One region of the Corynebacterium afermentans subsp. lipophilum genome, then DNA from elsewhere that is predicted to be linked to it. Evidence: predicted binding sites of a transcription regulator. Region 1 holds the regulator's gene; the other holds the start of a gene.
What was found. Region 1 encodes LexA, which represses DNA repair genes until DNA is damaged. Its sites were predicted from a motif close to CGAACANNTGTTCG; they were not measured.

Region 1 (7,880 bases):
GTCAAAGCGGTCTCGGAGATGACCGGGCGCAATCTTGACGACATGCAGGGGCGCGCGCTGATCGGCGACGGTATCGCCACCACACTCGCCGGCGGCTTCGGCGGATCCGGCACAACTACCTACGCCGAAAACATCGGAGTTATGGCGGCGACGAAGGTGTATTCCACCGCCGCGTACTGGGTCGCCGCCCTGTTTGCGATCGTGCTGGCGTTCATCCCGAAGTTCGGCGCCGTGATCTTCACCATCCCCGCCGGCGTGCTCGGCGGGGCGTGTCTGGTGCTCTACGGGCTCATCGGCATGCTAGGTGTGCGTATTTGGCAGGACAACAAGGTGGACTTCACCGATCCGGCCAACCTCACCGCGGCTGCGGTCGCGCTGATTGTCGGCATCGGCAACCTCACCTTGGACCTCGGTGCTGTGACGTTGGAAGGCATCGCGCTGGGCTCGGTCGGCATCATCGTGGTTTACCCGCTCATGCGCTGGGCGTACGACACGTTGGGGGAGGGGCAGTACCGCAGGAACTTCGAGGTGTCTCAGCCGTCGACGTCGTAGCGTCCGGTGCTGATTGCACGTAAAAAACGCCCGGGCGCGTGGCCCGGGCGTGAGCTCGTCGAGAAGCGAAAAGCACCTACTCGTCGTCGAGGTTCTGCTCGATGAGCGCCGCGATCTTCTCCACGGCATCGGCGTTGTCGGAGGTCACGGTGACCTCGTCTCCGTGCTCTGCGCCCATGGCCATAATCATCAGCGAGGAAGCAGCGTCCGTCTCGTCGTCATCGTCGCCGCCAACAAGCGTCAGCAGAATCTCGTCGTCGTACTCGCCGGCAGCGTCAGCGATCACCGTGGCCGGGCGTGCGTGCAGCCCGACGGTGGAACCGACCTTCACAGTCTTGGAAGCCATTCGGGTGTCCTTTCCGTTGATTTCATTCAGGTCTGCAACGAGTGTAGGTCGCGAACAGATGTTGATGCCACCATGTTGCTCGCACTATTGGGTCTGCGCGAGCACGACCTCAATACCGTGCGAGCGCAGCTCGTCCACGAAGGCGGAGGGTGCCTCAGCGTCGGTGACCACCACATCAATATCCGTCAGCGGCGCGAAGCTGACCACGTAGTCGTTGCCCAGCTTCGTGGAATCGCACAACACAACAACACTGCGGGCATTCGTCACCATCGCAGCTTTCACCGCAGCTTCCTGGGCGTCCACGGTGGAGAGACCGTGGCCGATGGACAGCGCGTTGGTGCCCACAAACGCAACGTCAGCGCGCAACAGGGCCAGTGTGCGAAGCGCAGTACTGCCGACGACCGCCTGACTGATCGGACGGACGCTGCCACCGAGTAGCTGCACATCGTGCAAACCGGAATCGCTCAGCTCCAAGGCGGTGGGGATGGAGTTGGTCACCACCGAGTACTCCTTGTCCCCGCGAGTCTCTGCAAGTCGCTTGCCCAAGCTGCTGATAGTTGTGCCCGAGTCCAAAAAAATCGTGCAGCTTTGTGTGTCCGGCACGAACTGCAACGCGGTTTCCGCAATTGCGGTCTTGGCCGCAAGCGAGGCGCGCTGGCGGGTATCCAGCGGGATCTCCGTAGAGCGGTACGATTGGCTGGCCACCGCGCCGCCGTGGACGCGCTGCACCGCGCCCTCATCGTGCAGCGCCGAAAGGTCCCGGCGGATTGTTTCCGCGGTGACGTCGAAGCGCTGCGCCAATTCGGTGACATTGACGCGGCCTTCAACTGCGGTCAAAGACGCGATCTGGCGTCTCCGCTCTTCGGCGTACATCGATCTCCTGCGCTTTTGGTCTTAGTGTTTTCTCGGCGCACACGCACCGGTTACAGAGTACGGAACACCGAAATAACACGCCCCATGATCTCAGCCTCGTCGCCCTTGATCGGTTCGAATGCGTCGTTGTGGGGCAACAGCCACACACCGGTGGAGTCGCGGTGGAATTCCTTGACCGTCGCCTCACCGTCCAGAAGCGCCGCAACAAACTCGCCCTCTTCCGCGTTCGGCTGGGAGCGGACAACTACCCAGTCGCCGTCGAGGATGCCGGCCTCGCGCATGGATTCGCCGACAACCTTGAGCATGAAAACATCGCCGTCACCGAGCAACTCCTCGGGCAGCGGGTAGTAGGTGTCCACGTTCTCTTCGGCGAGGATCGGAGCGCCTGCGGCGATCTGGCCGACCACCGGCACGTAGCGGGCATTACCCGAATCCTCCGGCTTCGCTTCCTGCGGCTTGCGCTGCTTGCGTCCGGTCTCTGGCATCTGGCGCAGATCCACGGCGCGCGGCTTGTTCGGGTCGCGTCGGAGGAAACCCTTCTTTTCAAGCTCCTTGAGCTGGTATGCGACAGACGAAGTGGACTGCAAACCAGCGGCATCGCCGATCTCGCGGATGCTCGGCGGGTAACCGCGCAGGACAACAGCATCCTGAATGACCTGGAGGATACGGCGCTGACGGTCAGACAGTGCGTTGTAATCCGGGTTGCCGGGCTCGGACTTCTTTCGTGCCATGACGTTCTCCTTGGACTCGGTGGCGTAGTGCGCCTACGAACCTACCAGATAGGGCACTCATGTTCGATGGTTGCAGCGTTTGGGTGGACACCTATCGGTCGGGGTGCTATAAATCGAACACGTAATCGTATTCGAACAAATGAACGTTAGAACGTTCGAGTGTGTCGGCGCCGAACGTAATGTGTGCCGCGAAACGAAGGGAGACTCACAATGTCCATTGCAATCAATCCAGTACACAATGCATCTGCATCTCGCCCGGGCGCCGCATCCGTGGTTCCCCCGGCGGAGATTTGGGACCTCGAATCTGCGTCGAAGCGTCGAACCGGCGGGGCCGGTGTTCGAACCATATCTGCATCCCATCGAACGAGTGCTCGTTCTGCCTCAAACCGGGTTTCGGACGGTTCCACTGAAGCGAACGCGTTCGAAACACGGCACGAGACGCGCGATACGCTCCTGCTTGGCGCATGCATGACTGCGGCGCTGCTTATCGGTTCCGCGTTTGGCGGCGTCTTCTCGGCGCAAGACCAGGATCCCTCATCTATGCCCGGCAGCCAGGTCACCCACAGCGCCACGGTGGCAACGGCGCGATAGGCAGGGCGTAGACTCACGGCTACACCAAGCCTTTGAAGACCCCGGGGGGTGGAAAACCGTGTTTTGTCCTTTTTGCCACAACGAGCAATCCCGTGTGACTGACTCGCGGCTGGTCGAAGCTGGCGCTGCGATTCGTCGACGCAGAGAGTGCACCGAGTGCGGGGGACGTTTCACCACAGTGGAAAAGGCAGTCCTTACCGTTGTGAAACGCAACGGCGTGAGCGAACCGTTTGACCGCGACAAACTCATCGTCGGCGTGCGTCGAGCATGCCAAGGCCGCGATGTCACCGATGATGCCTTGAAACGGCTTGCCCAGGAAGTGGAAGAGACTGTGCGGGCCCAGGGCAGCTCGCAGGTGCCCGCCCACGAGATCGGCTTGGCAGTCCTTGAACCGCTGCGCGCCCTCGACGAAGTGGCGTACCTGCGCTTCGCATCGGTGTACAAGTCGTTCGAGAGCGCAGACGACTTCGAATCTGAAATCCGGCTCATGCGCCGCCGCGACCGCGAGGACTTCTAACCCGCGATCGTGGGGCTAACGCAGGGCGTCAATCTTCTTCTCAATGCGCCGCTGGCTTACCGGCTTCGGCGTGCCCAAACGCTGCGCGAACAAACTCACACGCAGCTCTTCAATTAGCCACAAAATATCCTTGTACGCTTTTGTCTTCGTGCGACCAGCGGGCAAGGCCTTCATGCGCTGCGCCAAGTAGGCCTTCACCGAATCGATCACTGACTGCCGGTCGGCGTCACGGTCCGGATCCAGCCGCATGTCTTCCAGGCGGATACGCATCGCGTCAATGTAGCGGGGCAGGTGCTGCAAGTGCCCGATGCCGTGGACAGTCACCGCGTGTTTCGGAAGGAAAAACTGCAGCTGCGACGTCATGTCGTCGATAGCCGGGCCCTCCCACTGCTCAAGCTCAGCCGCGATATTCGCGTACTCCGCCAGAGCCGGCGCCAAGGTGACCACCACGCGGCGCACCCCACCAGCGACCTGAGGGCGGATTTCGGCCACGAGCGCGTCGAACTCCTCCGGCGAACGCACCGGCCCGCCGGAGGAGAACATCAGGTCGCGGATCACGGCGACGCGGGCGTCCTCGACGAGCCCGGCGGCGCCGCCGTGCGGGTAGCGGTCCACCGCCACCTTCTGGCGCAACGGCAGCCCCTTGGTCATCTGTCCGGCGTTGACCGTGATCTCGCGCAACAGCAACGTCAGCGTCGCTGTGACCATTGAGGCATCCGCGGCGGCCTTGGTCGGGTGCACCGTGACCTTCACGCCGTTCTTGGTGGCCTCGAGTGCCGGGTAGGCGTCGACTTCGTTGCCGTCGATAGTCGTGGTCACCGTCTCCGGCACCGCGCCGAGGGAATCGGTAGTCCACTTCGCCACCGCATCCGACTCGGAGGTGCGCCCGGCCTTGGACACGGAGGACTTGATCTTGCCGGCCTGGCGGCGCTTCAGTGCACCGAGGTCCGTGTCGTGGTCGACCACTTTGCCGCGGCGGTCAATCGCGGCGAAGGTCACCTTCAGATGCTCGGGCAGCGCAGACGGGTTGAAGTCGGTGCCGTTGATGCCTCGCCCGCCGATGCTGTGCAGCGCGTCAGCGAGTGCCTCGGCGAACGGAGTTTCACGCAGATCGGCCTCACTGGCGCCTTCGTCGTCCTGCTTCTCCCAGATCGCCTCCAGCGCACGCTCGGCGAAGTCGGGTGCCGGCACAACGGTCTTGCGCAAGGCCTTGGGCAGTGTGCGGATGTACTCCGCGGCCAGCTCCGAGCGCAGCCCCGGCACCAGCCAGTCAAAGCCCTCCGGCCGCAGGTTTGCTAGAAGCGGCACGGGCACGTCCACGGTCACGCCGTCGAAAGGATCGCCCGGCTCGAACTTGTAGCGCAGCGCGTAATCGATAGAGCCTTGGCGCCACACCTCGGGGAAGGCGGTGGCGGAGGAATCCACGCCCTCGTCGTCGAGAAGCGCGGCAGGGTCGAAGTCCAGGTAGTGCTTGTCTTCGGCCCGCTTCTTCTTCCACCAGGAATCGAAGTGGCGGGCGGTGGTCACGCTCTTAGGCAGGCGTGAGTCGTAGAACTCGAAGAGGGTGTCCTCATCCACCACCAGGCCGCGGCGACGCACCTTTTCCTCCACCTCAGCGGCCTCGGCGAGCAGAGCTTCGTTGTGGTCGATGAAGTGGTGGTGGCGGTTCCAATCGCCCTCAAGAAGCGCGTGGCGAATGAACATGTTGCGCGCACCCTCGGCGTCGACGCGGTGGTAGGGCACAAGCCGGTCGCGCACGATGGTCACGCCGTAGAGCATCGACTTCTGGTGCACCATTGCGGCCGAACGCTTCCGCGACCACACAGGTTCGGAGTAGCTGTGCTTCATCAGCTGGCCTGCAGCAGCTTCCACCCAGGCGGGCTCAATCTTGGCCACGTCGCGGGCCCACAGGCGCGAGGTCTCCACGAGTTCGGCTGCCATGAGGAACTCCGGGGGCTTTTTGCTTAGCGACGACCCCGGGAACACCAAGAACCTTGTCCCGCGCGCGCCCTGGAATTCCTTCGAATTGCCGTCGCGGGCACCGATGTTGGACAGCAGGCCTGTCAGCAGCGACTTGTGGATCGCGTCGGCGTCGCGCTCGCCCGCGACGTTCTCGGCGCGCGACCAGCCCAGCTGGCGCTCCACGTCGCGCAGCTGGCGCACGAGGTCGAACCATTCACGGATGCGCATGTAGTGCAAGAACTCGCGCTTCATGCGCTTGCGGAAGGCGTTGCCGGACAGCTCGTCGCGGGAATCGCCGATGTAGTCCCACAGCTTCAGCGAGGACAGGAAGTCCGATGTTGCGTCTTTGAACCGGGCGTGGGCCTGGTCCGCCTGCGCCTGGTACTCCAGGGGACGCTCGCGCACGTCCTGGATGGTCATGCTGGCCACGATCACGGTGACGTCGTCTAGCACGCCGAGGCGGTTGGCCTCCACCAGCATGCGCGCCATCTTCGGGTCCACCGGTATGCGCGCGATGTCGCGCCCCACGTCAGTGAGCACCGGTGCGCCGCCGCGTTCCTTGCCCGAGATTGCGCCGAGCTCGTGCAGGAGCAGCAACCCGTCGCGAACGGCCTTCTGGTCCGGCGGCTGGATGAAAGGGAAATCGTTGATGTCTCCCAAGCGCAGGGAGATCATCTGCAGCACCACAGAGGCCAGATTGGTGCGCAGGATCTCCGGGTCAGTGAACTCGGGGCGGGCTTCGAAGTTGTCCTCCGAGTACAGGCGGATGGCCACGCCGTCGGCGATACGGCCGGAGCGGCCGGAGCGCTGGTTGGCGGAGGCCTGGGAGATCTCCTCAATGGGCAGGCGCTGGACCTTGGTGCGCGTGGAGTAACGCGAGATACGCGCCAGGCCGGTGTCCACCACGTAGTGGATGCCCGGCACGGTCAGCGAGGTTTCCGCGATGTTGGTGGACAGCACGATGCGTCGGCCGGAGTGCGGGGCAAACACCCGGTGCTGCTCCGCGTTGGACAGGCGGCCGAACAGGGGCACGACCTCCACGCCGCGCCAGTGCTGTTTTTCAATGGCCTCCATGCAGTCGCGGATGTCGCGCTCGGAGGCGAAGAAGCACAAGATGTCGCCTTCGCCTTCGCGCATGAGTTCCTTGCAGGCGTCGACCACACCGTCGATCATGTCGGTGTCGACTTCCTTGACGGAGCCGTCCTTGCCTTGCACCTGCTCCACCAGGGGGCGGTAGCGGATCTCCACGGGGTAGGTGCGGCCGGAGACCTCGATGATGGGGGCGGGGTTGCCCTCGGCGTCTGCGAAGTGCTCCGCAAACGCTTCCGGGTCGATGGTTGCGGAGGTGACAATCACCTTCAGGTCCGGGCGCTTCGGCAGCAGCCGCTTGAGGTACCCGAGCAGAAAGTCGATGTTCAGCGAGCGCTCGTGCGCCTCGTCGATGATGATTGTGTCGTAGGCGTTTAAGAACCTGTCGCGCTGCATCTCCGCGAGTAAGATGCCGTCCGTCATGAGCTTGACCGCAGTGGATTCGGAGACGCGGTCGTCGAAGCGGATGGCGTAGCCGACGGATTCTCCGATGTTTTGACCAAGCTCGTCGGCGATGCGCTCCGCCACAGTGCGCGCAGCCAGCCTGCGCGGCTGCGTGTGGCCGATCAGGCCGCGGCGGCCGCGCCCCAGCTCCAGCAGCATCTTCGGAATCTGGGTGGTCTTACCGGAGCCGGTTTCGCCAGCGATCACCACGACCTGGTTGTCGCGCACCAGTTCCATGATGTCCTCGCGCCGCGCGGACACCGGCAGGTTCTCCGGGTACGCAATCTCGGGGATCAGGGCATCACGCTTAGCGACGGCAGCTTCCGCCTTGACCACGTCCGCGCCAATCGCCGACAAAGCCTCAGGGGATTTAGCGTTTTTCAGGCGCCTGCGGAACCTGCGCACGTCTGCGATCGGGACACCGTCGAGCGCTTCGTACAACTGCGGTTTCGTGGGAGGCGAGGTAGGGGATTCGTGCTCATTCATAACCAGAGCGTGAGTCTAGCGCGGCAGCAGCTTACGGCTCGATTCCGTCGCTTGCTCGAAGGCGCGGGAGACCAACTCGCCGAGTTGCTCGAACTCCGGGCGGCGCCGCGATGACGCCCGCATGACGAGCCCGACGGTGCGCTTCGCATCTACACCGGGGCCGAATGCAGCAATGGCGAGTCCGGGGCGCGCGCACTCCGTGGACAAGGCCGAGACGGGCACCAGCGTGGAGCCGAGCCCGGCCACCACCAGCTGCACCACCGTGGTCAGCGACGCTGCACGGGTCACC
Region 2 (7,880 bases), 730 kb from region 1:
CATCGCGGATGTCGTGATCTGAAAGCAACACGAATCAGAGTGTACTTCCCTGTTTTGGGCCACGATTCCGTGGTGCTAAAGTTGTCAGAGCTGCCGGCGTAGTTTAGTGGTAGAACATCAGCTTCCCAAGCTGAGAGTGCGAGTTCGATTCTCGTCGCCGGCTCTCTTTTCTTCTCAGGGGGCGTGCCCGCGGGCCTATAAGAAGTAGCGGATTTTCCACGGCACCTCAGGGCCGTACACCTTCAACTTCACACTCGTCCGCGTCCACGTAGCGCCGCGCCACCCACACCGGCGGGGTGGGAAGCAGGTCGCCTGAGCAGTTTCGAAACACGTTGCGCCCCGGCGAATACTCGAAGATGAAGCCCACGCGGCGGATGCACTGCAGCGCCTCCTTCGAATTCGGGAACCGAAACGCGAGCAAGAGCTGCCCCACGTTCACGGTGAAGTAGCGCCCGTTTTGGAAATTGCGGGTAGCGACGAGGAAAGCGTTGGGGTCCGGGAGGTCGTCGAAAAGCATTATGCGTGGCTGCACGGTCCGATCGGCTTCGAGGACACCACGCTCACCGGGTAGCCGTGGCCGTTAAACTCGCCGCGCAACACGGGCCACTCGCGGTTGTAGTCAACCGCGTTGGCCAAACGCTCGGGGTTGTGGTGGTAACAGGTGTACACGCCGTCTTCGACGGAAAAGATCAGCTTGTTGCCGTCGTGTTCGATGATGGTGATGGGCAGCCAATCCTCCTTGGGGCCGTTGGCGGCGCGCAACACCGGGATCCAGTGCCCTTTGTGACCGTCGGCCACCAGATCGCACTGGTCGTGTCCGCACGGGATGCGCTCAGCGGGTTCCGGCAGCGGGACTACGGTGCCGTTTTGGTCGCGGATTGCACCTTCGATGGCGGAGTACTCGAACTTTGGACCGGTGCGGCCGACAAAGTCGAACGCCTCCATGGCCGACGGGAATTCCGCGGTGACGGTCTCATCGGTGCCGTCGAGGGTGAAGGTGACGGTGGTGATGTTGACGCTGCCCAGGGTTGCGGGGACCCAGTCGTTGGCGAAGATGGACGGGGTGGACATTTCTGGCATGTCGGAAGACATGGTTGATCTCCTTTGAGAATCGCACTTCCGGCGCGGCGGTTGCGCGTGCCGGCGGATCTTCTCCCGGGGGCACCGTGCGCGATATGCGCGGTTGCCAGCCGACGAGCCGGGAGGCTTTGCCCCGTTGCGGCGGGGCCGTCGGACTTCGTGATCCGCTCAGAACAATAACAGACCGCTTGGTCTACTGCAAGTGGGGGCCGGAGGACGTCGATAAGCAATATGCTCAGAAGAATGAAACTGAGCAGCGCGATGATGACACTGGCGGCCGGGTACGGGGCGGTGCGCGGGCTGCAAAACCGGCCGGCGATGCCGTTCAACGACCGGAATTTTCAGCCCGAGCACCCCACGCCGGTGATATACATACACGGTATTAACTCCCGCACCGCGGCGTTTGAGATGAACGCACATAGGCTGCGCGAGCAGGGGTTTTGGGTGTGGGGGTACGACTACGGCGACATGATTGCGCCGGGGTTCTTCGGCACCGGCGACCTCAACTCCATCGTCGGCGACGTGGAGGAACACGTGGACCGCGTACTGCGGAAAACCGGCGCGGAGCAGGTGGATATTGTGGCGCACTCGCAAGGCGCGCTGATGACCAAGCTGTTCATCTCGCGCGGGGGCGCGGCGAAAGTGCGGCGCGTGGTGGCGATGGGCGGCAACTTCCACGGCACCGACTTCCGCGGGCTAGCCGGACGGATGGGCGAGATCGCCTCGAAGCACCCGCACCTCACCGCACTGCTCGCCCCGGGGGCGGCGCAGCAGCTCGCAGGTTCTGCCTGGTTGCGCGAGTTCGCGAGCGGCCCGGACACCGTGCCGGGAATCGTGTACACCTCCATTTACTCGCCGGCGGACACCGTGGTCACGCCGGCGTCCGCGTCGATGCTTCAGGCCGCGCCGGGGGCGGACGTGGCAAACATCGACTCCGGGCAGTGGTACGACGGCTACGCGCCCTACCACGCGCTCATGCCGCGCGATCCGCTCTACGCGGAGCTCACCGCTTGGGGGCTGCTGCGCGACGTGGGCGACCATGTGCCGCCCGCAAGTTTCGACTGAGTATGACGCTTATCGACGGGCTAAAGTTGCTGGCCATATGGGGTTATTCGAACGTGTGTTCGTGTTTTGTGTGGTCGTGTCGGAGGCGTGTCGTAGCGTGTGCATTGTCCATTCGTTGACGGTGCGACTCTGAAGGGAGGGATCCGGCCATGACCACGGTGATTGACCACCACGTGGACCAGCTCGTCGATAGCCTGAAGGCGCTCGAGGCGCTGCTGATGCAGCCCGAATCCCTCCACCTACTGTCCACACACCAGGCGATGGAGCGGCTGCACGCGGCGCTGCCGCTCCTGTCCAACGCGAACATCGCGTTTGCGCACCTCTGCGAGCGAGATGGGGCGGGCAAGCTAGTCGGCGCGAACCACCCTGTGGAGTATTTGACCAAACAGCTCGGGCTCCCCCGAGCCGACGCCTTTAGCCTGCTCAACCAGGCGAAGACGATGTTCGGCGAGGTAGAGGTGCCAACGCCGCCCTCGGATCCGCTCATGGACGAAGAAGAACGCAAGAAACAGGCCGAGGAAGAGGAGCGCCGCAAGGAAGAGGCGCGCAAGGCCAAAGAGCGCGCCCGGAAGGCGGCCGCGAAGGCCAACGCGGAGAAGAAGCGCATCATCGAACGGGCGCTGATGCAGCTCAACGAGCACTCGGACCCGGGCCGCGACGAAATCTTCGCGCAGGCGCTCGAGGCCGCGGAAACGATGTCCGCGGAGGAGCTGCGGAAGTACGTGAACAAACTGGTCAAGCGCGCCAACCGCAAGGGCCGGGACTACGAAGGCAAGAAGGACCCGCTCGCTGCGTTTAAAAAGCGCACCATGACCTTCAGCGAGGAGGACTCCGACGGCGGTTCCTGGGGGCAGATCTACTTCGACAAAGCCAGCCGCGCCGCGTTCGAGGCCGCGCTGGCCGCAGGCGAGTCACCCGGGGCGAACCTGCCTCCCGGTGCCGAGGACAAGCGCACCCGCGGGCAACGGCGGTTCGACCAACTCATGGACATCGTTGGCAACCACGCGAACTCATCGGCTGTGGCGCGCAAGGGCATCGGCACCGTGGTGATGACACTGACACTAGAGGACCTCATGGGCGCGGACGCCTACACCGAGTTCGCCACCAACACCTCCGTGTCCTTGACCGCTCTGGACATGGTCCGGCTCGGGCTGGCGGGCGACTCGTTTGCCCTCCAACTGGACTCCTGCACCGGGGTGCCACTGTCCCTCGGGCGGGCGCGGTTGGCCAGCGTGGAGCAGAAACTGGTGCTGTTGGCCATGCAGCAGGTGTGCGCCTGGACCGGATGCACCAAGCCGGGCGTGGAACTGGAAGCCCACCACATCCAGTCGTACCTGCACGGTGGGCTCACGGACCTGGAAAACCTTGTCCTCCTGTGCCGCGAGCACCACATGTGCAACAACGACAACAGGGACGGCGCCGGCGGCAAGGGATATTTCGACAAAGACCCCTCCACCTGGGACATCACCCACCACCCCGCCGACGGTGGGCCACCGACACCAACCACCACGCACCAGTACCAACAATCGCCTGGCCAGAGGACTATTCGGCGGGTGCGGAAGAAATACCCCGCGTTCGACGACCCGCCGAACCAGACCACCACCGATCCTCCGTTATTTGATCTCGGCGATGGGTCCAGGGCCGGCCCAGACCGGGGCGGAAACTCAGCCTGAAGTTAGACGCGCGGCGTGGAGTGCCGCGCGGGGTACCTCAGCGTGCTAACCGCAGCGCACGATCGGCTGCGGGTCGTACACCGTGGTCTGGGTCTCCCGGCTGAGCTCATTTCCGGCAAGATCGGAAATGATGCGGGTGTCGGACGTAGTGAACCCCGGCGCGCCCGATGACGGCACACAGCTCGAGCCGGAAACGTTCACCGGCTGCGGCTGCGTCTGCGCCCACCGGCCACCGTTGACAGACTCGACGGTCACGGTCTTGACACCCATCAGGCTCACCGTGACTTCCCCGCCACCGACATCGGTGGCGATGCGCACCGGGTACGGACTGTCGTTGCGGAACTGCAGGTCGATCGCGCCCTCGTACACGGTTGCCTCGCGGCCCGCCGGGTAACGGGAGATGTAGTAAGAGTGCGGCATGTGCGCCACATCCGTCATGCCGGCGAAGTAGGAGGCGTTATACAAGGTGGTGGCGAACTGGGAGATGCCCCCGCCGACCGCGGTATCCGCGCGCCCGTTGAGGATGATGCCGGACTCCACATACCCCTGCGCGGGACCGCGCGGGCCGGTGTAGCCGTTCAAGGAGAACGTCTCGCCCGGGTTCACAATCGCGCCGTTGACGGTCTGTGCCACCAGCGCAATGTTGGTGCCGGACGCGCCCGAGTAGCCACTGGTGGTGAACGAGCCGACCACGTCGTTGAAGGTCGCGTTTTGCGCCTGCTCGGTGGTGAACTGCGCGGGCACGTCCTTGTACACCGCGTCCCACGTGCGGGGCTCGCCGCCGGTCAGCCGCTTTTCAAATCCGGCGAGGGTGGCGTCCCAGTCCACCACGGATCCGTCCACGGACGGCTCGACGCCGCCGCCGGCCAGCACGCGGGCATTTTTGCTTTCCACCTCGGTCTCCGCGAGCTGGTCGCCCAAGATGGTGCGCGCGGCATCGAGGTTCACCTCAGGTGTGATGCGGCCTTCCACCACGGGGAACTGCACGATCTCCCCGATGCGGTCCTGCGGCACCGCGGCGGCGACGCCGTCCTTGCCGGTGACGGTGATCGGGCCGTCCAGGGCGGCGCGCACGGGGCCGCCGAGCGCAGCCTTCATGGCATCGTCGTTGACCGCGGGCTGCGTCTGCGACGGCTCCAGTTCGACACCGTCTGGGTTGAGCCAGCCGGTGGTGACCTCGTCGCGCAGCGCGGCGCGGTCCACGTCCTGGCCCAGCTTCGGGTCGGTCGTTTCGGCCTTGCCTCCCTGCACACGGATGGTGCCGTCGATGGGGTCCACGTGCAGCTCCTCGGTCATGCGGTCGAGCTGGCCGCCCAGTGCTTTGTCGTCGACGGTCGGCACGACATCCACTTCGCGGGTGGTGAACAACCCGCGGAGGCGCTCGACGGGGTTAGCGGTCTCGATGCCGGCGGCGTCCACCGTGGCGTCGAAGTCGATGCCCAGGCCCGACTTCGCAGGGATAAACTCGGTGGCCTTCTCCCCCGCCTTCACGGGCACGGCGTTGTCGGCGACACCGCCAAGTTCTGCTTGGAGCTTCTCGCGCGCCTCATCCGGCGCCATCGCACCGATGTCAACGCCGCCGACCTGGGTGCCGCGGGGGACGTTGCCCCGGTGGGTGGCCAGGTCCGCCAGATAGATCGCGAGCGCCACGGCGAGGATGCCCAAAAGCACACCTAGCGTTATTTTCGTGCCGCGTCCCATCACGCCCGGCCCACCCTTGGCGGTGCCGGCGCGGCCCTTCCTGTGCGAGGTTGCCTTCACCGTAGTCACGCGCCCCACAATAATGCAGATCTTTGATCCCTCATAGCCGCGGGAGCGCGAGAAACGCTTAGAAACCCACGTCGATGAGCTGCTGCTGCACCCTGGTCGCGGCCTCGTCCACGCGGGCCTCAGGGATGTAGCCCTCGTGGACGCACCACACGATGTGGTCGATAATGCCCGGCAGGTCCGCGCCCGAGGACCACAGCGCCTGGTCCGCCCCGGAACCGATCGCCCTGGCCACAGCGTCGCGGGTGGGGGCATAGTCCAGGATGCCGCGCATGCCTGATAAGTCGTCGGTGACTACAACTCCCTCGAAGGGCACGCCGCCGGGATAGTCGCCGGTGCGCAGCAGCCGGTAGGTGTCCGGGTTCATGGAGCTGGGCACGCCGTCCGGGCCAAGTGCGGGGACGATCATGTGCCCCATCATCACGCTGGCGCGCGGGAACTGTTTCAGCAGCGGGCCGTAGGGGCGCAGGTCCAGCTCGCGCATCTGGTCCAGCGGCGGGGTGACAGCCAGGTGGTGGTGCGTGTCCCCGGAGGCGCGCCCGTGGCCGGGGAAGTGTTTGAACGTCGGGGTGACCCCGGCGTCGATAAGCCCCTGCGAGAATAGCCCTGCCACGCGCACGACTTCGTCGGGGTTGCCGTGGAAAGAGCGGTCGCCCACGATGTCCAGGCCGTTAAGGTCCAAGTCCAGCAGCGGCGCGTAGTCCACGTTGATGCCGTGGGCCCGCAAGGAGCGGCCGATGTCGTAGCCGGTGCCGCGAATCACCTCGGGTGGCTGCCCGGCGAGCGCGCGCGGCGGCATGAACTCGCCGAGTACGTGGGTGTGGCGCTGCACGCGGCCGCCTTCGAAGTCGATGGCCACGCTAAACGGCCGGTGGTACTGAGCGCGCAGCGCGTTGATGTCGCGGCCCACCTCGGTCAGCAGTGCCGGGTCCGCCCAGCTGGGGATAATCAGACCGCCGACGCCCTGGTCCAGCGCGAACCGAGCCTGGTCGTAGTTGGCCACGCCGACCACCATGAGCGAGGCGACCTTTTGCCGCAGGTCGTCCGGCACGCGCTGCTGCGCCGGCGACAAGGGAGCGGGCGCGGCCGGGGGCGCGGAAGGCGGCGCCACCTCGGGGGCTTCTTGCTTCTCGACGTCCTCACGGTCCGCCCCCGCAGTCTCCAGGGCAACCTCAGCAGCGTTTTCCTCTGGTTGGTCGGCGCATCCGGCGAACGCGAACGTCGACAGGAGCGCAAGTGCGAGCATCGCCGCACCTGTCCGAGCCCGCATGCGCCTGTCCCCTTGTCAGCTGTTTCAACCCTGTTTCAAACCACAGCCACTGTACCCGCTGCTGGTAGGCTTCTCCGACATGTCCCATCGAGTATTTGCCCTGCCGGCGTCGCTTGCCCGGCGCGCCACCGCGCCCGTGTTGGCCAGCACGGTCGTCGGCGTCGTACTCGGTGTTGTGGGGGTGCTCGGCATCGCGTCCGTATCCGGCCAGTCCACGGTGCCGCAGGGCACGGCGGTGCCGGCGGATGAGGCGGTGCTGGGCGGGCCGGAGTACGGCTCGAGGAAGTAGGCGCTCGTGCGGGGGATGCGCGCGCACCTCGCGGGCTGGCTGGTCCTGCTCGTTGTTGTGCTTGCACAGCCGCCGGGGCAGGTCGCGGCGGACACCAAGTTCGACCTGGTTGCCGCCCCCGGGCGGTTTCTGCGTCGTGCGACCCATGCGTACACGGACGAGTTTCCGCTCGGCCAGGTGCAAAACCAGGCATACGGGTATTTGTTCCCGCAAGGGCCGTTCTACCTGGCGGGGGACCTGCTGCAGGTGCCGGATTGGCTGATCCAGCGCGCGTGGTGGTGGCTGTTGCTGTGCCTGGCGTACTCGGGCGCGCTGACGCTGGCGCGGCGCGTAGGCATCCATGGAACGTTCCCGCAGGTCCTCGCGGCGGGGCTCTATGTGCTAAGCCCGCGCATCCTGACCACGCTCACCGCGATCTCCTCGGAGGCGTGGCCGGTGGCGCTGGTGCCGTGGACGCTGATCCCGCTGACGCGGCGTACCCCGCGGGTGGCGCCGGCGGTGGTGGCGGTGGCGTGCATGGGCGCGGTCAACGCTACCGCCACTATCGCCGCGTGCGTGCCGGCGTTCGTGCTGCTCATAGCCCGGCGCTCCTATGCGGCGGCGGGCAAGTTCGCGCTCGGCGCAGCGGCGGTGTCGGCGTGGTGGATTGGGCCACTGCTGGTGCTGGGGCGATACTCCCCGCCGTTTACGGACTTCATCGAATCCGCCCGCGTGACTACCGCGTGGCTCAACCCAG

Region 2: a site for LexA is predicted at 2,194-2,207, ahead of CAFEL_RS10060 (HNH endonuclease signature motif containing protein). Genes of this name have one in related genera too.

Annotation. Positions count from the first base shown of each region.
Region 1 is NZ_CP046530.1:1,369,798-1,377,677, reverse strand. Features, by position in the region: gene CAFEL_RS06605 (uracil-xanthine permease family protein) at 1-552, shown strand, start outside; gene CAFEL_RS06600 (HPr family phosphocarrier protein) at 629-898, opposite strand; gene CAFEL_RS06595 (DeoR/GlpR family DNA-binding transcription regulator) at 983-1,771, opposite strand; gene lexA (transcriptional repressor LexA) at 1,822-2,502, opposite strand; gene nrdR (transcriptional regulator NrdR) at 3,152-3,610, shown strand; gene hrpA (ATP-dependent RNA helicase HrpA) at 3,626-7,591, opposite strand; gene CAFEL_RS06575 (hydrogen peroxide-inducible genes activator) at 7,607-7,880, opposite strand, start outside.
Region 2 is NZ_CP046530.1:2,103,676-2,111,555, forward strand. Features, by position in the region: gene dcd (dCTP deaminase) at 1-31, opposite strand, end outside; tRNA gene CAFEL_RS10040 (tRNA-Gly) at 93-163, shown strand; gene CAFEL_RS10045 (hypothetical protein) at 227-532, opposite strand; gene CAFEL_RS10050 (hypothetical protein) at 517-1,092, opposite strand; SAM riboswitch class IV at 1,109-1,245, opposite strand; gene CAFEL_RS10055 (serine aminopeptidase domain-containing protein) at 1,324-2,145, shown strand; gene CAFEL_RS10060 (HNH endonuclease signature motif containing protein) at 2,295-3,818, shown strand; gene CAFEL_RS10065 (VanW family protein) at 3,864-5,519, opposite strand; gene CAFEL_RS10070 (glycoside hydrolase family 3 N-terminal domain-containing protein) at 5,647-6,855, opposite strand; gene CAFEL_RS10075 (DUF2613 domain-containing protein) at 6,935-7,144, shown strand; gene CAFEL_RS10080 (alpha-(1->3)-arabinofuranosyltransferase domain-containing protein) at 7,160-7,880, shown strand, end outside.